Regions from separate parts of the Aneurinibacillus sp. XH2 genome, predicted to be linked through region 3. Evidence: riboswitches for the same ligand, from Rfam matches in the RefSeq annotation. Region 3 holds a riboswitch; each other region holds the start of a gene.
What was found. A riboswitch is a leader RNA that binds a small molecule or an ion and turns the genes downstream of it on or off. The one in region 3 is predicted to bind S-adenosylmethionine.

Region 1: it holds a riboswitch for S-adenosylmethionine, as region 3 does, so the genes downstream of both, ACH33_RS09335 (homoserine dehydrogenase) here and ACH33_RS14480 (methionine ABC transporter ATP-binding protein) in region 3, are expected to answer to the same signal.
Region 2: it holds a riboswitch for S-adenosylmethionine, as region 3 does, so the genes downstream of both, ACH33_RS15405 (2,3-diketo-5-methylthiopentyl-1-phosphate enolase) here and ACH33_RS14480 (methionine ABC transporter ATP-binding protein) in region 3, are expected to answer to the same signal.

The regions. Positions count from the first base shown of each region.
Region 1 is NZ_CP014140.1:1,868,550-1,876,174, forward strand. Features, by position in the region: gene ACH33_RS09305 (glycosyltransferase family 4 protein) at 1-647, shown strand, start outside; gene ACH33_RS09310 (glycosyltransferase family 2 protein) at 918-1,628, shown strand; gene ACH33_RS09315 (glycosyltransferase family 4 protein) at 1,631-2,767, shown strand; gene ACH33_RS09320 (YyaL domain-containing protein) at 3,111-3,677, shown strand; gene ACH33_RS09325 (YbjQ family protein) at 3,938-4,252, shown strand; gene ACH33_RS09330 (DUF1002 domain-containing protein) at 4,591-5,454, shown strand; SAM riboswitch class I at 5,567-5,681, shown strand; gene ACH33_RS09335 (homoserine dehydrogenase) at 5,777-7,075, shown strand; gene ACH33_RS09340 (hypothetical protein) at 7,266-7,625, shown strand, end outside.
Region 2 is NZ_CP014140.1:3,082,509-3,090,133, forward strand. Features, by position in the region: gene ACH33_RS15395 (glutamate synthase-related protein) at 1-4,122, shown strand, start outside; gene ACH33_RS15400 (FUSC family protein) at 4,289-5,356, shown strand; SAM riboswitch class I at 5,417-5,535, shown strand; gene ACH33_RS15405 (2,3-diketo-5-methylthiopentyl-1-phosphate enolase) at 5,619-6,815, shown strand; gene ACH33_RS15410 (2-hydroxy-3-keto-5-methylthiopentenyl-1-phosphate phosphatase) at 6,817-7,497, shown strand; gene ACH33_RS15415 (methylthioribulose 1-phosphate dehydratase) at 7,494-7,625, shown strand, end outside.
Region 3 is NZ_CP014140.1:2,916,499-2,924,123, reverse strand. Features, by position in the region: gene ACH33_RS14495 (PaaI family thioesterase) at 1-170, shown strand, start outside; gene ACH33_RS14490 (PaaI family thioesterase) at 212-601, shown strand; gene ACH33_RS14485 (thioesterase family protein) at 667-1,074, shown strand; SAM riboswitch class I at 1,386-1,496, shown strand; gene ACH33_RS14480 (methionine ABC transporter ATP-binding protein) at 1,598-2,362, shown strand; gene ACH33_RS14475 (methionine ABC transporter permease) at 2,355-3,017, shown strand; gene ACH33_RS14470 (MetQ/NlpA family ABC transporter substrate-binding protein) at 3,031-3,870, shown strand; gene ACH33_RS14465 (fatty acid--CoA ligase) at 3,893-5,461, shown strand; gene ACH33_RS14460 (M55 family metallopeptidase) at 5,633-6,457, shown strand; gene ACH33_RS14455 (SDR family oxidoreductase) at 6,506-7,291, shown strand; gene ACH33_RS14450 (fumarylacetoacetate hydrolase family protein) at 7,357-7,625, shown strand, end outside.

The DNA.
Region 1 (7,625 bases), 1.0 Mb from region 3:
AAATTACTGCAATTCACCTAGGAACAGACTTGTCCCGTTTTAGGAAGCCTACTCCTGAAGAAAAAAGTGATATGTACGCTCGCTATGCTCTCCCGTCTTCTTTTATTATTTTATACGCTGGGCGAATTATTCCAGGAAAAGGTGTGCATATCCTTATTAAAGCCGCTAGTCTTGTCAAAAAAACGATTCCTTCCGTTCGTCTTGTTTTAGTAGGTCCATATCTAAAAGGTTATAAAGCAAGGCTTATGCGTGAAGCAAAACGAAGAAAGGTCCCTGTATTATTTACAGGGAGTGTGAAACCCTCTGTTATGTATAAAATGTATTGGTTAGGGGATTGTTTTGTTTTTCCAACTCAATTCCACGAAGCGTTCGGACTGGTTAGTGTAGAAGCTATGGCTAGTGAACTACCTGTAATTGCATCAAGACGTGGTGGGGTTGTAGAGATTATCAATGGACAGAACGGTATACTTATTCTTGATTATAAAAATCCTGTAGCTTTTGCTAAAGAAATAAATAAGATTTTCAATGAACCTGCGTATGCAAAAAAATTAGCTGAAGTAGGAAGAAAAACGGTACTTTCCCATTTTAGCTGGGAACGTGTTGCAGCTGATTATCAGCAATTCTATACAAAAATTTTACAAAAGTAACTCTTTCATAAAACATAATTAGAATGATGAAGACTCGTTTTGAATTCTAACATACTTGAGCTTGTTGCAAAATTAGCATAATTTTCTCTTTCAAATTAGAAAAAACACACTCAATCAAGCAAGCAAAGAGTGATAGAGTTTTATTTTAAGTGATAGAGAAAAAAGTATATTTTTAATAAATAGGTACAAGCTCATACACTCAATTCTTTGCCACATAATTTGTACTAAGCGATAGAAATCCTACTATAACAACATGAGGAGGAAGAAAGGATGTCATTTCAAAGAGTTCCGGGACGTGTAAGCATTATTGTTACGGCTTATAATCGAGCGCGCTATATTAGAAAATGTTTGGATAGTTTGCGCAAACAAAGCTATAACAATATTGAAATTATCATCGTTAATGATGCTTCAACAGATAGAACTTCCCAGGTCATTGAGGCATGGAGAAAATCATCAGGTGTAGCACTTTCGCGCAAGCGTCGTGTTCTAGAAGTTAAGATGCCGCGAAATATTGGGTTTCCTGGGGCTGTAACGACGGGATTATTTATGGCAAGAGGGGAATTTATCGCCATTCAGGATTCCGATGATTTATCCCATCCGAAACGCTTGGAAAAACAAGTGCAGTTCCTTCGTAGTCATCCCGAAGTGGGCTTGGTTGGAACAAACTACGCCTCCTTTACAAATGGCGCATTCAATAAACAGGAACAAGCTAACTGGATTAAATATGGTAATGATATCAGGGAAACATATGCCGCAGGTGGACATTGTGTGTGCCATGGAACGATTATGTTTCGAGGTTCGATATTTGACCAAATAGGTGGCCTGACAAGGAGAATGGAGGGGGCAGAGGACTACGAGTTTATTGTCAAGTTTCTTAATAACGGTATACCTATTAACAATATTCCTGAAGTTCTCTACTACTATCGTGCCCATTCGCTACAGCGTTCAAGAAAATACTTCGGTAAAGAAGAGGATAAATGATAATGACGCTACAAAACGAACGTGTTTTAATCATTATGGACGGATTATATATTGGTGGTACAGAGACACACGTTTTAGCCATAGCCAAAGAAATGATAAAACAGGGGGTACATGTTGTTATCGTTGGGAAAACAGGACCTCTACATCGCTCTTTTTTGTCCCTTGGTTGTCCTATTTATCCAATTGAGTGCAAAGTAGAAGGAAGCGTTTCTTCTGATATATGGGAAGAAACGAAGAATATACTAAGGGAAATTATGAAGTGGGAGAAAATCACCGTTGTACATGGTCATCAAACAACTTCAGCACGATTTGCTTTTCCTGTCGCCAGAGAACTAGGCATTCCTTTCGTGTTTACAGTACATGGTACGTATGAAAGCTTAGAAAATCTACGTGATATTGCGGAAAATGGTGGTACTATCATCAGTGTGAGTCAACCGATACAACATTGGCTCATGCAACAAAATATTTCTTCTACGTTAATTCCTAACGGAATCAATCTAAAACAATACCGACCCTTACAAAAAACGAATCTTCTTAAAAAAATGAGGATTCCCTTACATGCCCCGGTTGTTCTGTACGCAGCTCGATTAAGTTGGGAAAAGGCAAAAATATGTAAACAGGTTATTCAAGCCTGCTGTTATTTACGCAAAAGATATTTTCCCTCTTTGCATTTGATTATTGCTGGGAAGGGCTTTCATGATGGTGAGATTAAAAAAATGATAGAAAAAGTTCAAGGTAAATCTAAATACAAATTTATTCATTTTTTAGGTGAATATACCATGATGAGTTCTTTATATTCAATCAGTAACTGTGTCGTTGGCACAGGACGTGTCGCCCTGGAGGCGATGGCATGTTCTCGTCTGGTCGTTTCTGCAGGACGGCATGGTTTTTTTGGTACTCTATATCCTAACAACCTTCAGCAAGCCTGGTATTACTACTTTGGTGATCATAATTCTATTCAGCCATGCACGAGTTCTCTCCTCGCAAAAAATATAAAAACGGTTCTTTCTACTTCAAAGAGACAAAGATTGATTTGGGGACGACAAAACCGCCTTTTTATTAAGGAAAATTTTGGGATCGAGCAAGTTACAAAAACATTATTGAACACCTATGCTTCCCTTATTCCGCCCTCTCCATAAGTTCCTATTAAACTACGAACAAGTACTTAAACTGTTGAGGGTACTATTCAATTGCTTAAAAAAGCAGGGTATACAATGGCTTTTACCACTCGTCCCGGCAAAGTTCAACCAGGCACTCCGCCTTTTGAAATTCCGCGCTACGGAATTCTTTCAACCACTACAATACAGCAATTTAAAAACATGGTGGGGATTAGGTAACTGACACACAAAAAATGGAGGGGTATGGGTTCTCCATTTTTTGTGTGTTTTCTTTTAGGTTTTGATGGACTAGATCAGAAATTGTAACAAATTTGTATTCTTGTTTAGAAAGGATATTTAATATTTTATCCAAAGCTTTTACAGTTTGTGTTCGATCGCGCTTCAGCTTCAGGAGAAGCAGTTTGCGCTCTTCTGGGACAATGAAGAGGGTGGCTTTTATTTCTACGGCAGTGACGGCGAACAATTGCTGGTTCGACCGAAAGAATTATATGATGGAGCGATGCCGTCCGGCAACTCGGTAACAGCGATGAATCTGCTTAGATTGGCACGCCTGACGGGAAAAAACGATATTATGCGTCTTTCCAGCGAACAAATCTCGGCGTTTGCTGGGGAGATTTCTCTTTATCCACAGGCACATGCCCATTTCATGATGGCGATTCAGTTCCTGTTTGGACCAACCAAGGAAATTATTATTGCGGCGCCGGATAAAAAGGTGGCAGAGGAGATGATTCAGGAAATTCGAGCGCACTTCATACCGAACAGCGTCGTATCGGTTGTGACGGATGAAACACGTGAGAAATTGCTGCTGCTTGCCCCGCTGCTCACCGATAAAACCGCTCGAAAGGGCAAAGCGACTGTGTACGTGTGTGAAAATTTTGCGTGCCAGGCCCCGGTTACGGATGTACAAATGGTCAGAGAACGACTACACTGACAGGCCTGTTTAACTGAACAGCCAAGAAGTCTCCTCTTCAAGCGATAGCTAAGTGGTGGGGAGTTCACGAAAGTACATATTTCTTTGAATGGATACAGGAATATGTGCTTTTTTTTTAATAGTTAGAAAAGGGAAACTTTCCATGCGCTTGTTCGCGAATGTTTCATGTGAGCCAGATTTTTGAAACGATACGGTAAGTGAACCGTAAAACATAGTGAACGCTTTGTAAGGCGCACACTTGTTAAGGGAGGAATCATGGTATGATCATTACGACAACGCCGACGATTCAAGGAAGAGAAATTCAGGAGTACCTGGGTGTGATTTCAGGCGAGGCCATCATGGGATCAAACGTGGTACGGGATTTTTTGGCCGGGATTACAGACATTATCGGTGGTCGTAGCGGCGCGTATGAAAGCAAACTCGCGGAGGGACGGGAAATTGCTTTGAAAGAGATGGCAGATAAAGCGCGAGCGATGGGAGCCGACGCGGTTGTTGGGGTAGATTTAGATTTTGAAACGTTGCGCGATGGTATGATGATGTGTATCGCTACAGGAACAGCGGTAAAAGTAAGATAAGATCTATGAGGGTGTCCCCAAAAGTGGTGGGACACCCTCTTTTTCGCTACCGCATATACGCATATAAAAACGATAAATAACATATTGTATCGTGTTTGAGAGTAAACCACCACTTCTTTAGGGAGTTGACTTGTTTGTTTTTACCGATTATAGTTTGGCTGTAAGTTAGTTAACCGACATAATTGTTGGTTAGAAACAGGGAACTCTTGATGGAGTCGGCGCTGCGCGGGTGAAATGACTCCATTGTCGCATGTATATGCGCACAGCTCTGGCTGTTTTTCTTCTCTGTGCTATAATTCAGATGGGATATCATTTCAGATGGGGAGGAGTGAATAGAAGTGAGGAGGCTGCTTTTAGCCCTACTTCTTTTTATCCTGACGACTGCGACCGCGTATGCGGACGCTGCGGTGGGTGACACCATTATCACGCTTGGCCAGGATTTAAAACCGGCGCAGAAAGAACAAATCAAAAGCAGGTTTAATGCGCCGAACGCGCAAGAAATTACCGTCACTAACGCGGAGGAGCATAAATATCTGGAAGGTTTGCTCAGTAAAAGCGTGATCGGTACCCGTGCCATTTCGTCGGCGATGATTCAAATCGCTGAACCTGGCAAGGGGATTGTGGTTGAAACAAACAATATTACCTGGGTTAGCAAAGCCATGTACGAAAACGCATTGGCGACGGCGGGTGTAAAAGACGCGATTGTAAAAATTGATGCCCCGTTCCCGGTGTCTGGCACGGCTGCGCTGACAGGAATTATGAAGGCGTATGAAACGGTAACCGGGAAAAAAATTGATGAAACGCAGAAAAAAGTGGCAAACGAAGAGATGGTCACCACCGCGAAAATCGGTGAGACGATCGGCGATAAAGAAAAAGCGGCTGAGCTTCTGACACGCCTGAAAGCGGAACTGGCCAAACAGACGAGTAAATTGTCTGACGACCAATTGCGCGAAATGATTCGCAGCGTAGCGGATCAGATGGGACTGAATCTTTCCGACGCGGAGATTGAATCCCTCGTCAGCATTCTACGTAAAATCCAAAATTTAGATATTGACTGGAACAAAACGCTGGAGCAGGTTTCAAGCTATAAAGGAAAAATTCAAGAGTTCCTGAATAACAACCCGGAAGCAAAATCGCTCGTACAGGAAATTCTTTTATTTTTGAAACATTTGATCGAGCAAATTCTCTCTTGGTTCAAGTAGCTTGAATCTCTGGCGGAAAACCATAAAAAAAGCTTGTACAAATATTTGACATTCGCGGAAAAACACGATAGTATAATTTTTAAATCAATTAAATAGCGAACGAAACGGAAAACTCTTATCCAGAGAGGCGGAGGGAAATGGCCCGATGAAACCTCAGCAACCGCAGGCAAAAGCCTGAAAGGTGCTAATTCCATCAAAGCTTGTGTATAAGCTTTGGCAGATGAGAGGAGGAACGTGTTGCGGATCGATATGGTCCAACAGCCCTCTTCTCTGGAAGAGGGTTTTTTATTTCGCAGGCTATAGATTTTGGGAGGGATACGTTATGAAAACTTGGAAAATTGCGTTACTTGGGTTGGGTACAGTCGGTTCAGGAGTTATGACGATTTTACATACACATGCTACACGAATCGAAAAGCAGGCGGGGGTCAAGTTTGAAGTGGTAGGCGTTCTGGTGCGCGATGTTAAAAAGCCGCGCCGCGTGAAAGTAAAACGGGAACTTTTGACTACAGAGATCGAAACCATTTGGGAGAAAAATCCGGAGATTGTGATTGATGCGATGGGCGGGATTTCCCCCGCACTCGGTTATATCGAGCAAGCGATTGAACGGAAGTGCCACGTTGTATCTGCGAATAAGGAAATGATCGCTGCCTATGGCACACATTTGCACAGGCTGGCTGACAAAAATGGTGTTTCGCTCCTATACGAAGCGAGCGTAGGTGGCGGCATTCCAATTTTAAATGCGTTAAGCCAGCTATTAAAGGCAAACCGGATTACGCGTGTATACGGTATTTTAAACGGTACGACCAACTATATTTTAACCAAGATGGAAGAAGAAGGACTCACATATCAAGAAGCGCTGGAACAGGCACAGGAATTTGGCTTTGCAGAGGCTGATCCTACGGCGGATGTAGAAGGGTATGATGCATTTAACAAAATTCAGATTATAGCTAATCTGTGCTTCGGCCCCGACACCCCGGTACTGGAACAGGAGCGCGAAGGAATTGCGTCCATAACCGGTGAAGAGATGAAAGTATGTGAGAAGCTGGCATACCGTATTAAGTTGCTTGCTTCCGCAGAACGCACGGACGCAGGATGCTGCTTACGGGTTGTGCCGACGTTGGTGCCGTACGCTCATCCACTCTCCGGAGTTAAAAATGAATGCAATGGTGTTTTTATTACCGGCGATGTAGTTGGAGATGTATCATTTACCGGAAAGGGAGCAGGAGCGCTGCCTACAGGAAGCGCGATTGTGGAAGATATGTTAAACATTGTTCGTGGTTGGACATTTACACCCGATAAAGAGGGGCTCATGAGAGAAGACGTGGAGCAAAGCACAGGTGTGGAAAAAGTGGTGCTGGCGTTCTTTACCTTTTCAAAACAAACGAATGACAGTCAGAAAATTCGTCTGATTTCCTTTTTATCAGGTGGAGAAGGGTTTTTGCACGCGGTGGAAACAGTTAGCAGTGGGAGCGAAGTACATGTAGCTGCCGTAATCAGCAATCCGGATGTGTACGCGTTGAAAGCATTGGCCGACGACTTACAGGCGGAACTCAAGCTTCGCCCGGTGTTAGACGAACGGCTGAGCGCAGCAAGAGAAGATGCCGCAGTACTGGTAAAATAAATGTCAGGTAAACAAAAATGTAATTTTTCATAATATAACGGATATAGACAAGAATCAACAGCTATTTAGCGAAATTATCTTTTTGTTTCTCTTCTATCCTTACTTTTTCTATTGTATAAGCGATTGGAGAATAGATATAGCTTTTCGGTATAATAATTACGATAGGAAAAAATATATGGGAGAGATTTGTATGGCTCAACGAGTAGCCACCGAATACAAGAAGCTTGTGCTTGAATTAAGTACTTGGCAGTTGCAATCTTTTATCGAAATGTTTCAATGTGCAGAGTTTGAGACAGAAGTTCGAGTGTATGACAATGGTGAAAAGGAAATCGTACTGTTTGATAGGGAAAAAGAAATCCCCCTATCCTTTAAACTGATCGGAAATATGTACACTTTTGAGGGCAGGTATACTATTCGGGACGCCAAATTGGCGAACCAAATGCGCCAGGCTGTGCGCCGCTTTAAAGGGGACGCTGTCGTTTATCGGGTATATCCAGCGTATACGATGATTTATCATTACAAAGAAGGGAAAGTTATGAAAATTATCGAA
Region 2 (7,625 bases), 170 kb from region 3:
CTCGAACAAATAAACAATGTCAACAGTGAAGTGCTGGGTAAGAACGGTCGGGCTGATGAACCCGTCTTCTGGCAGCTTGCCTGCAAATACACAGGCAATTATGTAATTGAAAAAGAGTTGTTCGAGCTTTTAATCGCGATCGAGAAAAAACATAACGTTCATGTCGCTTCTCTAAGCAACCACTCAGCTTCTTATAAAGTAATGGGAGCAGCCAACATTCTGCCCCAATACTTTCAAGATATTCAACAACCGGAATTCGCTTCGTCCGTCACTGTGGGACACAATCGTTATTCAACCAATACGCTATCTAATTTCTTCCGCGTGCAGCCGTTCACCATCATCGGCCACAACGGGGAAATTAATACGATTCGTAAACTGGAAGACGAAGGAGAAATGCTCGGTGTCGATCTGGTTGAAGGCGGCAGTGACTCGCAAAACATGAACCGCGCTATCGAAACATTAATACATCGCTACGATTTGTCACTGTTCGAAGCAATGGAAATGGTTTTTCCACCGATTATTAACGAAATGAAAAGCTTGCGTCCAGAACTGCAAGACTTGTATGTATATTACCGTCAAACATGGGGTCATTATGCACAGGGGCCGGCGGGCATCGTATCTCGTTATGCAAACGAATGTGTATTCAGCGTAGATGCGCTCGGTCTGCGCCCGCTCTGGATGGTGGAAAGCGAAGCATCGCTTTACTTCTCCTCCGAGCAAGGTGTTATACCGGTATATGAAATGGTAAGCGAACCAAAAGCGCTGGCTCCTGGAGAAAAAGTCGGCGTTCAGCTTAATCCGGGTCAACCAATTACAGTCGTTCCACACCATGAACTGCAAAACATCGTGTTGGAGCGCTCCAGTAAACGCATGGACTTCACCGGATTCCGCAACCAGCTTTCCTTCTCACAAGTGAAAGCTGCTAAAACGCCTTACGAAGATATTGAGACGGTTACCAATCAACAATACGCTGCTTATGGCTGGGAAAGAGAACACATTCAACTGGCGGAGCAAATGGCGTCTAGCGGCGCAGAACCAATCCGCTCTCTCGGCCACGATGCCCCGCTTGCAGCCATTGCCGAAGCACGACAAAATATTACCGACTTTATTAAAGAAAGTGTTGCCGTCGTAACCAATCCGGCCATCGATCGCGAACGAGAAATGGAACATTTTTCTACACGCATTGTGCTTGGCGGACGCCCGGGATTGTTCCCACAGGAAGGCAAAGCAACCGCTGCGCTAGAACTTCCATCACCTTTACTTTTTGAAGGTAAAGCGTTACAGGAATTAGCCGGTAAACTAAATACTGTGTCGCTTGAGCAGCTTCTCGAACACTTTGGTACGGACGCACATGTGCTTCCTGTTTATTTCACACGAGAAGAAAGCATTCCCCAAGCGCTGGAACGCATTGCAAAAAGTGCAGTAGACGCCGTGAAAAATGGAGCCCGTATCCTGCTATTCGATGACAGCATGGCGCACCGGGACGGACGTTACTGGATCGATCCGCATCTCGTTATCTCTAAAGCAGATCGCGCACTTAAAGAGGCTGGCGCAAAAGGAAACGGCAACTTGCGCCGCCAAGCAAGCATCATTATGCGCTCAGGAGCCCTGCGCAACCTTCATGATTTGGCGGTAGCATTCGGATTGGGTGCAGATGCCGTAGCGCCATATCTTCTATTCACAACGGTATTCTTAAAAGACAGAGAACATTCCGTTGAAAATCTATATCATGCGTTAAACAAAGGTTTGGAGAAAGTGATCTCCACCATCGGCATTCATGAGCTCCGCGGCTACGCTCGTCTCTTCTCTTCCATCGGGCTTAACAGCGAAGTCGCCGAAGTTCTCGGTATCGTAAACTTCTGCGGCAGCGATAAAGCTGGCACCTCGTTCGCAGAACTCGAAGCTGATAGTAAAGCTCGCTATGAAGATTGGAACAACGAGCAAGCAAAGCCGGCGAAAATTTTCCATATGTGGCCACGCATCTGGAAGTCAATCGGCGAAGTGGCATCTGGAAGCCTGCCTTATACTGAGTTTGCCAACAAACTATTGGAGCAGGAGCGTGAAAATCCGCTGTCTATCCGCCATCTGGCTGACTTCGATACATCCAAGGCAAACAAAGAAGTATCGCCGGAACAAGTTGATATCTCTATCGGGGATCACAGCCTGCCATTTCTGATTTCATCAATGTCGTTCGGTTCACAGAACGAAGTCGCATTCCGCGCTTATGCAGAAGCGGCCGAGCAATTAAATATGATTAGCCTGAACGGCGAAGGCGGGGAAATCAAAGATATGCTCGGAAAATATCGGAAAACCCGCGGCATGCAGGTGGCATCTGGACGCTTCGGCGTTAATGTAGAACTGGCCAATTCGTCCAACCTGCTTGAAATTAAAATCGGTCAAGGCGCAAAGCCAGGCGAAGGTGGTCATTTACCGGGCAAAAAAGTAACGGCAAAAGTTGCTGCCGCGCGTAACGCGACACTGGGTTCTGACCTTATCTCTCCTTCGAATAACCACGATATTTATTCGATTGAGGATCTAGCGCAAATCATTACTGAATTGAAAACCGCCAACAGCGAAGCAAAAGTGTGCGTAAAAGTTCCCGTTGTACCGAACATCGGAACGATCTCTGTTGGTATTGCCAAAGCCGGTGCGGACTACATTACATTGAGCGGATTTGATGGTGGCACCGGCGCGGCGCGTGTGCATGCATTACAACACGTAGGGCTTCCAGTGGAGATTGGGGTCAAAGCTGCCCATACGGCATTAATCGAAGCAGGACTGCGTGATAAAGTCGAATTATGGGCCGATGGCGGAATAAAAAGCGGTCACGATGTGGTAAAAATGATCCTTCTGGGTGCAAACCGAATCGGTTTTGGCACGCTGGCCATGCTGGCAGTCGGATGTACGACATGTCGCGGTTGCCATCTTGATACGTGCCATGTAGGTATCGCTACGCAAATCGAATCGGTGGAAGAAGCAAAAGAACACGGACTGCGCCGCTTCGTACCACGCATATTCGACGTAGCAGTCGATAACTTGAAGCGTCTATTCACCGCACTCGGCGAAGAAGTAAAACGCATCACCGCTGAGCTAGGCTTTGAACGTTTACAAGATATGGTTGGACGCGCGGATTTACTTGTGCAAACGCGCGGATTAAACAAAATGGATCTATCCGCTCTTCTTACGAGCGCTCCGTTCCCACTTCTAAAATCCGAACGCGTGGAGTCGAAAGTATTGGTGGCCGTTGGTGCGGAGACGTATGAAGCATCGGATCAATACGCGTCTCCATATGCACCGATTAACGAAACATTTACGAACGTGCTCAGCGATCAACGCGTGCTCGGCAGTCGTTATTCCGGTGCCCGCGTAAAACCGTATCTTGACGGCAGCTATGTGAATTTGCCTGAAGTTTCGCTTACTTTCGATAGAGGAAGCGTGCCAGGCAACGGTCTTGCCGCCTTTAATGCGGAAGGCGTCTTCATCCGCGTGCATGGTGGAGCACAAGACGGCGTCGGTAAGACTGGATTTGGCGGACGCGTCGCAATTATGAAATCGCCGAACGCGAATCGTCAATTTATTAACGGTTCCGTAGGCAAAAGCTTCTGTTACGGAGCACAAAAAGGCCTATATATTGTGCAAGGCAATGCGGACGCACGCGCCTGCATCCGCCTCTCTGGAGCCGACGTAGTCATCGGCGGCGAATTGCAAGAGCCAATTAACGATCGCTTGGGTGGCATTGGCGCGCGAGCTAATATTAAAGGATTCGCCTTTGAATATATGACAAACGGACGTGCGATCGTACTGGGCGATCCAGGACCGTGGATTTGCTCCGGTATGACCGGTGGTGTCGTATACCTGCGCGTTCAGCCAGAAATGGGGCTTGATCAGGCTGCGCTTGAACGCCGTATTGCTAAAGCGGCTAAAGTCTCCTTGAAACCGCTTGATGCAAAAGGCAAAGAAGATGTCGCCTACCTGCTTGGTGAATATATAACCGAACTTAAAGCAAGCGGCCAACAGGATAAAGCCGCCAGCATCCAGAATTTAATTGATAACGCTGAACAGCACTTTATCATGGTATCTCCTGTGAAAGAGCAGGCCGACCCATCTATCGCAACAGAATAACATGATTTGCACGCATAATTTTCACCTGCAACTCCCATTTGTGCAGCGTGATTACCACCTATACCGGCAACCGCCCTCCTCCCAGGGGCGGTTGCTTTTTCTTGTTGCTTTTTTAAAGAAGCATGGTAATATACAGTATTAGCATAAGATACTATCTGGAGGGACTATGCGCGTCGGAGCACGTATTTTAAAAACGGCAATCGCTCTTATTCTGGCGTTGCTTGTCTGTCAATGGTTCAACCTAGAACCTCCCATTTTTGCGGCCATCGCTGCTACATTAAGCATTCAACCAACCGTGTACCGCACGCTGAAACATCTAAAAGAACAGATGGAGGCCAACATCATCGGAGCGGCGCTCGGAGTAACGGCGACATATTTTCTTGGAGCGGAACCTTTGATCGTTGGAATCGTCGTCATGCTGGTCATCATGATTAACCTTCATCTGAAACTGGAAAGCAGCTTGGTTTTAAGCGTACTTACGGTTATCGCCGTAATGGAAACGTCAAGCGGAAATTATCTGTATTTCGCCAGCAACCGCTTTTTGCTTACTATTGTTGGCATTTTCTCCGCGGCGCTGGTCAATGCGCTCTTCATTCCGCCACACTATGAGCGAAAACTGTTTAAGGAAATTTCCGAAACCGGAGAAAAATTCTCCGTGCTCATGCGAACGCTCATTCATAACGAAATGGAAGAGAAAGCTTTTCGGGAGGAAAAAGAAAAAATTAAAAAAGGCTTTAAGAACATTGAACAGCTTTATGACTTGTACACGGAGGAAGTTACAAAGCTAAGAAAAGTCACATACTCCAGCCAAAAAAGACGGGTAATTCTCAAACAAATGATTACCGTGTTATATAAAGAAATGGATATGCTGCGTACATTCGAGCGTCATATCTATTCCTCTTTTAAGCCTGGTCACCATTTGTTCCCACTGATTCAAAACCAGCTGGAGGCGCTGACAGAATGCCATAAAAATATCCTGATGACATACGACGGGATTTTAAAACCGCGGGAAGATTGGCACTTGCCAATAGAAGTTATCGAGAAAAACAACCTGCTACTGCATGAATTTATGGCATTATATCCTGAAGTAAAAAGCACACCGCAAAAAGAAGACGACGGACAGTGGCGCCATCTTTTCCCGGTGGTAGCGGAAATACTGGAATACGCCAACCAACTTGAACATCTCAACAAGCTAGTGCACGCTTTTTGTCACCACCAGGGGGAAGAAGAATAAAACCTATTGACATACTGACAATTTACAATTATTATTAGACACAGACAATTGAATTGAGTCATCTTATCACGAGAAGGCTGAGGGACTGGCCCAATGAAGCCCGGCAACCTGCTTTTACGTTGAAAAAAGCAAGGTGCTAATTCCTGCAGGATGAACCGTTTCATTCTGAAAGATAAGATCGTGAGTTTGTAATTCGTATGAACGGATCGCTCTCTTTCTTTCAGAAAGAGAGCTTTTTGTTTTCCTTAGAAAGGATGAAGAAATGATGAGCGAGTATATTACTGTCAGTTATTTAATCGAAGCAAAAAATTTACATAAAAAAGCAGAAAGCATTGCTGTTGGCATGACTGTCGGCAGTTGGACCGACCTGCCGCTTGCCCGCCAGGAATTGTTAGCCCCATATCTTGGCACCACGGGCAACGTAACGATTATGGAAGAACGAAATGGACTACAAAAAGGCATCATTTCTATCCGGTATCCTGTCGGCAATATTACTCCGGATATTCCGGCACTGCTAACAACTGTCTTCGGCAAATTATCTATGGACGGAAAGATTAAACTGCTTGATATCGACTTTCCTCCTTCCCTATTGAAGCAATTCCCCGGACCGAAATTCGGAATCGCTGGTGTACGAGAATTGTTAGGTGTTCATGATCGTCCACTCTTAATGAGTATTTTCAAATCTTGTCTCGGCCTTCCGCTCGGCGAACTGGAAACGCAATTCGCCGCTCAAGTTGAGGGCGGTGTCGATTTAGTAAAAGACGATGAAATTTTCTTCGTGGATGACAAAGCGCCGCTTGCGAACCGTCTGACCGCTTACAACCGCATCATTGAAGCGTCCGGGCGTACCGTGCTGTACGCGGTCAACCTGACCGGGCCGGTTCACCAGCTGGTGGACAAAGCAAAATACGCGATTGAAAAAGGAGCCAACTGTTTACTCTTAAACGTATTGCCTTACGGCTTTGACATTCTACATCGCTTGGCGGCTGACCCGGATATTAATGTGCCGCTCATGGCACATCCGGCAATGGCGGGAGCATTCTACGCATCAGATGAATACGGAATCGCGTCTCCTCTTCTGCTTGGCAAACTGATGCGGCTCGCCGGAGCGGATATGATTTTGTATCCTTCGCCGTACGGTTCAGTGGCACTAAAGCAAAGCGAAGCGCTAGCAATCGCGGAACATGCTCGCATATCCAATGATGTTCATAAATCCTCCTTCCCAGTGCCATCCGCCGGCATCCATCCAGGACTGGTCGGCAAACTGTATGATGACTTCGGCATGGATGTAATTGTAAACGCGGGCGGGGGTATACATGGCCATCCAGGTGGCGCGGCCGATGGAGCACGTGCGTTCCGCGCTGCCATCAACACGGTGGTGCAAGGCAAAACGCTCGCCGAGGGAGCAAAAGTAAGCAAGCCGCTTGCCATAGCGCTCGAAAAATGGGGAGGGGCATAATATGGAGAAGCAAATTGTTATTTTTTGCGATTTTGACGGTACGATTACCGAAAAAGACAATATCATCAATATTATGCAACATTTCGTCCCTGAAGAGCAGTGGAAACCGATTGTAGACGACATTTTTGCGAAAAAACGGAGCTTGCGCAACGGAGTATACGCCCTATTTCAACTCGTTCCTAGCTCGCTCCGCCGCGAAATTACGGACTTTGTGCTAAGCCGCGCGCGTATCCGTGACGGCTTCGGCGAGTTCGTCGATTACTGCCATAAACAAAATATTAAGTTACTGGTAACAAGCAATGGTATTGATTTTTTTATCGAACCGCTTCTTTCACCTTATGCAAAAAAAATCGATACAATTTATTGCAACAAAAGCAATTTTTCCGGCGAAAACGTAGAGATTATCTACCCATATCCGTGTGACGAACACTGCAACGTCGACTGCGGAATGTGCAAGACAACGATCATCCGCAAATATAAAAGCGAAAAATATTTCAAGGTTGTCATCGGAGATAGCATTACCGACCTAGAAGGCGCGAAAATCACAGACACCGTAATCGCCCGCTCTTATCTCGCTGAAAAATGCCAAGAACTCGGCATTAAATATAAAACATTTTCCACATTCCACGACTGTATCGAGGCTTTAGATCATCTTATACGACGAACGGAGGTTACACAATGAGCGCGTACACTCATGAAATTCGCCAGCAAGTCTTTCAACAGTTGGATCAGGTAAAGCTCGCGTTTGCTGCCAGGGGCTGGTTCCCTGGCACAAGCGGCAACCTGTCTATCAAAATCAGTTCCGCCCCG
Region 3 (7,625 bases):
CACGGTTACGTGCAGTAGCGACAGAAAAGAAAAAAACAGCACGCGCCGGTTTTTACCAAATCGAGGTGGAACACGACGGCGAAAGCATCGCTCTGCTTGACGCGGTCGCTTACCGCAAGAGTGGGTTTTTTCTTGAGGAAATCGGACAGAACGCAGCTAATGAAGAGTAACAGGACGCGTTGGCAGCGCTGGATTGGCAGGAGAGACTACCATGAAATCAAACAATCGTTTTAACCAATATCTTGGTATTGAAATCGAGCACCAGGACGAAAATAGCTGCACGGCAGTGCTTCATATTCGCCCGGAATTGTACAATAGTATCGATGGAGTGGTGCATGGCGGAGTGACAAGCACGCTTGCTGATGTGGTCATGGGGCACGCGGCCGCGCCTCATGTTAACGGTGTGCAGCAGTGCGTAACATTGGAGAGCAAAATCAACTATTTGGCGCCTGCTAGGGGAAATAAGCTGATCGCACAATCTAGGGTAATCAAGCGCGGAGGCCGTACTATTATCATGCAAGCGGAAGTGCGCACGGACGATGGGGAGCTGGTTGCCGTCGCGCTTGGCACATATGCCCGTGTAAAGACAACTCCACAGTGATGTGGAGTTGTCTTTACATTCGTATAAGAAAGTATATGTTGCTTTATAAGGAAGGAGAAGAACGGGTGAAAGGATTACAACCGGGAGAGACAGAGACGTTGGAAATTGTCGTGCAGGACGATATGCGTCCTACGTTTGACGGCAACGTGGTTCACGATGTAATGTCGACCGTGACTATGATTTATTATATGGAAAAAGTCGGACGCCATGTTATTTTGCCTTACCTTGAAGAGGGGGAGGAAGGAGCCGGATACGAAATTCAGGTTAAGCACATTGGGCCTGCGGTGGTGGGGCAACGGGTAAAATTTACAGCCTTATGTACGGAAGTTACTCCGAAGCGAGTCGTTTGTGAAGTGACCGCGGAAACATCAGAAAATATTGTTGGTACCGGAATTTTTACACAGGCGATTTTTAAAAAAGAAAAAATGGAGGCACGTATCACGGAGTTACGGCAAACCATTGCACAAAAATAATGAAACAGGAAGACCGTGGAATTTTCAATCGCGGTCTTTTTTATCGGATCATTAACAACCTTATCAAAACAAATATTGCTACTATTCGATATAGTATTAAGAATTAAATGTAAATTTATTGACCGCGAAAATATACAGCTACTATAATCAATATAAATATGGTGTTATCTGCATATACAATGATAAACTGTGATGGTTTTTATATGTCTCAGCAATGTAGGAGAAAATTAAAAAATCTATAATTCCTAGTTGACATTATGGTTTAATGTGTTAGAATAAAATCAACAAATTGAAAAGGCAAATGATTAGGACTCTTATCCAGAGAGGTGGAGGGACTGGCCCAGTGAAGCCTCGGCAACCATCAAAGAAACTCTTTGACACGGTGCCAATTCCAGCAGCGCTCGCGCGCTGAAAGATGAGAGGTCCGGCAAACTTGTGATGAGTGTACGCCGACCTCTTGCAGCGCAGGAGGTCGTTTTTATTTCCCCTTGTGCAATCTAGGAGGAATAAAGGAGTGAGGAGTATGATTAAATTACAGAGTATTAGTAAAAGTTATACCACACCGAACGGGACATTTCAGGCAGTAGCTCCAACGTCGCTGCATGTGGAGCCAGGGGATGTGTACGGTATTATCGGGTTCAGCGGTGCTGGTAAGTCAACTTTGCTTAGACTGGTTAATTTGCTGGAGCGACCGGACGAGGGAAAGGTATATGTGGATGGTCAGGAGTTAACCGGTCTATCAAATCGAGAGCTGCGCAAAGCGCGCCAGTCCATCGGCATGATTTTTCAGCATTTTAATCTGTTGAATAATCGGACGGTGGCGGACAATGTGGCGTTTCCGCTAGAAATAGCCGGTCTTCCAAAAGAAGAGAGAAAAAAAAGAGTACAGGAGTGCTTGGAGATTGTAGGGCTGGCCGAGAAGGTGGACAGCTATCCTGCCAAGTTGAGCGGGGGACAAAAGCAGAGGGTCGCTATCGCCCGGGCGTTGGCCAGCCGGCCGAAAGTGCTGCTATGTGATGAGCCTACCTCAGCGCTTGATCCGCAGACGACGCGTACCATTTTATCTTTTCTTAAAGAAATCAACCAAAAGCTAGGCGTAACGATTCTCATCGTCACGCATGAAATGAGTGTAGTGAAAGAGATTTGCAACAAAGTAGCAGTCATGGAAAGAGGTCATCTCGTCGAAAAACTTTCGCTTTCTGAACGGGAAGTAAAGCCGAAAACTGAAATCGCCCAGCTATTATTCGAAGAGGAAACAGGCAAGGAGAGAGGGATAGCCAATGTTTGATAATGTGATTGCTTTATTGCCGGAAATTGGGGTTTCTATCGTAGAAACTTCTATTATGGTCGGCATTTCAATAGGCTCAGCGCTTTTGCTTGGCATGCCGCTGGGGGTTCTGCTTTTTCTGACAGGTAAAGGACAATTGCTGGAAAGCCCCATTTTATTTCGAATTTTAAGTTCGCTCGTTAACATTGTCCGATCGTTTCCCTTTCTTATTTTGCTCGTGGCATTGATTCCGTTGACGCGAACATTGGTCGGAACGACGATCGGTCCGGTGGCTGCGGCTGTTCCGTTGTCGATTGCAGCCATTCCATACTTTGCACGTCTGGTGGAGCAATCGCTTCGTGAAGTTTCGAGAGGAGTTATTGAAGCCGCGGTGGCAATGGGGGCGTCTACATATCAGATTGTTTGGAAAGTGTTATTGACAGAAGCGCGCGCTGGGCTTACGCTCGGACTCACAGTATTGATTGTCAGTTTTCTTTCCTATTCTGCGATGGCCGGCGTTGTCGGAGGCGGAGGGATCGGGGATTTAGCGATTCGCTTCGGCTACTACCGATTCCAGACGGATGTTATGATTGTGACCGTGCTTTTATTGGTGGTGCTTGTACAAGTCATTCAATTTGCGGGCAATCGTCTTGCACATTATCTTGATAAACGTTAAGGGAGAGATCTTTGTGAAACAAAAACCGTTTATTCTTATTGCATTAATTTCATTAATAGTAATCTTTTTGACAGCTTGCGGAGGACAAGAGAGCGAAACGGCAACAGGAAAAACGCAGGGGAACAGTAAAGAACTGGTTATTGGTGCGACGGCGGGGCCGTATAGTGATCAGGTGCGTTTAGGAATTAAACCTATTTTAGAAAAAAAAGGATACAACGTGAAGATTGTTGAGTTCAACGATTACGTGCAGCCGAACCAGGCGCTGGCTGAAGGTTCGCTGAATGCGAATGTGTTTCAACATGTCGTGTATTTGCAGAACTTTGCGAAAGAGCATAACTTGGATATTCAAGATGTTATCCAGGTTCCGACGGCTCCGATCGGCATTTACTCGCATAAGCATAAAACACTGGAAGAAGTGCAGCCGGGAGCGACCGTTTCGCTTCCGAATGATCCTACTAATCAGGCCCGCGCGCTTGTCATGATGCAACATTTCGGTTGGATCAAGTTAAAAGAAGGTGTAGATCTGCTTCGCGTATCGGAAAAGGATATCGTGGAGAACAAGAAAAATATCAAGCTCCTGCCGCTGGAAGCAGCCCAGCTTCCGCGCTCGCTTGAAGACGCAGACTACGCATTTGTCAACGGGAACTTCGCCATCGCATCGGGCTTGAAACTTACGGAAGCGCTGGCGCTCGAAAAGATTCCGGATCAATATATGAACGTGGTCGCTGTGAAAACGGCGGACAAAGACAGCCAGTTTGTTAAAGATTTAATCGAAGCATATAAATCTCCGGAGTTTAAAGAAGTTATCGAGAAAGAATTCCAGGGATTTGTCAAACCTGATTATTTAAAATAAGCACATAGGGGGGAAGAAAACGATGAGCACAACAATCGGAGATGTTCTTGAATGGTCAGTCCGTAATTTTCCGGATAAAATTAGCTTAATTTATGAATACGAAACGAAGCATCACCGCTGGACATATACAGAATTGAATCAAAAAGTAAACCAATTTGCCCGGGCGCTTAAGCGCCTGGGTGTCCAAAAGGGTGACGTTGTTTCTTCCTTCTTATATAATACGAGCGAGTTTGTGGTTACATTGTTTGCGACGGCAAAAATCGGCGCCATTTTTAATCCGATTAACTATCGGCTAGCTGCACATGAATTGCAATATATCCTACAGGATGGAAAAGCAAAAGTATTGTTATATGAAAGACAGGGCTCAGACGTGGTGGAGAAAGCGCGTGAGCTTGGGAATCCGGTCGAACATTATATATATGTGGATGAACCGTTGACAGAAGGAGCGCTTGGATTTTACGAACTGCTTGAAGCAGAAGATGTTTCCCGTCCGGAAGTGGAGGTATCGGAAACCGATTATTGCATTATGATGTACACAAGCGGTACTACCGGACGCCCGAAAGGCGTACTTCACACGCATCGCAGCAAAATTCATCATAATTTTATGATGATGCAATGCATGGGCCTAACAAAGGATGACATTGGTCTTGCCGCCGCGCCGCTCAACCATACGGCGGAATTGCATACTTCTTTCCTGCCGCGTGTGCAGGTGGGAGCGACTAATGTGCTTTTGCACCATTTTGACGCTTCCCGTGTGCTGTACACGATCGAAAAAGAAAAAGTCACGCATATGTTCGCGGCACCAACAATGGTCAATATGTTGCTGTATGCCGACGATTTTGAAGCGTACGATTTATCATCATTGCGTCTGCTCGAATACGGCGGAGCGTCCATGGCTCCTGTCCTTATCCGCGAGTTTGAGGAGAAAGTAGGCGCGGACTTAATCCAGATTTACGGTACAACCGAAATGGGCCCGTGTATGTCTGTGCTGTACGCAGACGAACAATTAAAAAAAGCCGGCTCTGCTGGAAAGGCAAGTTTGACGCATGAGTTGCGTATTTGTCGCGTCAATCCGGACGGCACGCCAACGCATCCAGATAACATTTGCGAGCCAGGCGAAATCGGCGAAATTCTTGTCAAAGGTCCGTGCATGATGGAAGGTTACTACAACCGCCCCGAAGCGACGGAAAAAGCGCTGGCTTACGGCTGGTATCATACGGGCGATATGGGCGAGTACGATGAAGACGGCTACATTTGGATTCGTGATCGCATAGATCATATGATTATTTCCGGTGCAGAAAATATTTATCCGCGCGAAGTGGAGGATCAATTGCTGGAACATCCGGGCGTACGCGAAGTGGCCGTGGTGGGCAAACCGGATCCGAAGTGGGGACAAATTGTGTTTGCCTACATTGTCCGCAGCAAGGAAAGCAATGTGACTGCGGAAGAGCTGGATACGTTTCTTGTGGAAGGAGAGCGACTGGCGAAATACAAACGTCCACGCGCTTACTGCTTTGTCGACGAGCTTCCGAAAACGGCCAGCGGCAAAATACAAAAATTCCTTCTCGAAAAGCAAGCGGTTCATGTGTAACCGAGAATCCCTCACTGCTCATTGCAGGGAGGGATTTTTTAGCGTACGTATAAGTAAGAAAATAAATGATAACGTTACGGGGTTTTATGCGTGGCTACACAGTAGAGAAAGGAAATATCAAGCTCATATCGAATATTTATACTTAAGGAAAAATGGAGATGGGGTGGAAGCTTGAAACTGTATATTTCCGTTGATATGGAAGGAATTACTGGACTGGTGGATCAAACGTTTGTTGATTCAACAGGACTCAACTACGCGCGTGGTCAAAAATTGATGACAGATGAGGTAAACCACGTGATTGAAACCGCGTTTCAGCAGGGGTTTAAAGAGATTATTGTCAATGATAGCCACTCCAAGATGAACAATTTATTAATCGAACGACTGCATCCGGAAGCACAATTGATCTCTGGAGATGTGAAACCGTTCTCTATGGTGCAGGGGCTGGATGATACATATACGGGCGCGATATTTCTCGGCTACCATTCGCGCGCTGGCAGGAAAGGTGTATTGAGCCATACGATGATTTTCGGTGTGAGAAATATGTATATTAATGACGCGCCTGTAGGTGAACTCGGTTTCAACGCGTATGTGGCCGGCCACTATGGCGTACCGCTTTTGATGGTAGCGGGCGATGACGGTGTGGCAGAAGAAGCGGAAGCGCTCATCCCTGGCATTACCACTGCGGTGGTGAAAAAACAAATGTCCCGTACATCCGCGCTGTGCCTGACACCGGAGAAAGCAGGCTGGTTGCTGCGCGAGAAAACGAAACTGGCGATTGAAAGCAGAGAAAACGTCGCCCCGCTTACACCGCCGGAAAATCCGGTATTAACGATTGAGTTTGCGAACTACGGGCAGGCGGAATGGGCACATCTATTGCCGGGAACGGAACTGGACGGGGAAGCGCCGCTCGTTCGCTATAAGGCGCAAGATATTCTTGAGGCGTATAAAGCGATGATTGTCATGACGGAATTAGCGATGAAGGCGAAATTTTGCTGATGTTTATTGTATCAGACTACAAGAAAGGAAAATGAAGGGGGATATAACATGGATTTAAAACTAAACGGAAAAGTAGCGCTCGTTGTAGCATCAAGCCAGGGCCTTGGCCGGGCGATTGCCGAACAGCTCGTAAAAGAAGGTGCGCATGTTATGATTACGAGCCGTAACGAAGAAAAGCTTCAGCAAGTAAAGCAGGAGCTTGAACAGTATGGGATGGGCAAAGTAGCCTATCACTGTGCCGATATTACGAAATATGAAGATATTAAATCGCTCGTGCAGGCGACACGTGAGAAGCTTGGCAAGATTGACATCCTTATCAACAACGCGGGCGGCCCGCCGGGCGGCACGTTTGAACAACTGGACGACGAACAGTGGCAACAAGCGTTTCAGTTGAACCTGTTAAGCTACATCCGCCTTATTCGCGAAGTATTACCTGATATGAAGCAGGGTGGCGGACGCATTATCAATATTGCCTCTTCTTCCGTTAAACAGCCGATTCCAGGCCTTATTCTTTCCAACACGTTCCGTCTCGGTATTGTCGGGCTTGCCAAGACACTGTCCGTAGAGTTAGCACCCTATAATATCCTTATTAACACGGTGGCGCCAGGTCGTATTGCAACTGACCGCGTAGCGCATCTGGACGAGATGAACGCGCAGAAGCAAGGGATTTCCAAGGAAGAAGTGGAAGAAAAAGCGAAGCAGGACATCCCGCTTAAGCGGTATGGGGAACCGGAAGAGTTTGCAAAAGTGGTTACTTTCCTTGTATCAGACGCAAGTACATATATTACTGGAAGCACGTTGCTTGTGGACGGTGGAATGGTGAAGTCGATATAAACCAGAGTTCAAACCGCTGAAACAATAGTTATTGGACTGATATATTTATAGAAAGAAGGATTCTGATGAACGAAATACGAAATATTTTTTGTGTGGGAAGAAACTATCGGCTGCATGCAGAAGAACTGGGGAATGCGGTGCCGACTTCCCCTTTTCTTTTTTCCAAACCGACCCATGCGCTTGTAGAGGCGAACGGGCAAACGATTACGTTGCCGGGCAACCGTGGTGAAGTGCATTATGAAACAGAGCTTGTGCTCTATATTGCTCGCCCTTTTGAACCCGGAATGAAAGTGGAAGATGTCGTGAACAAGATGGCGCTTGGTATTGATTTTAC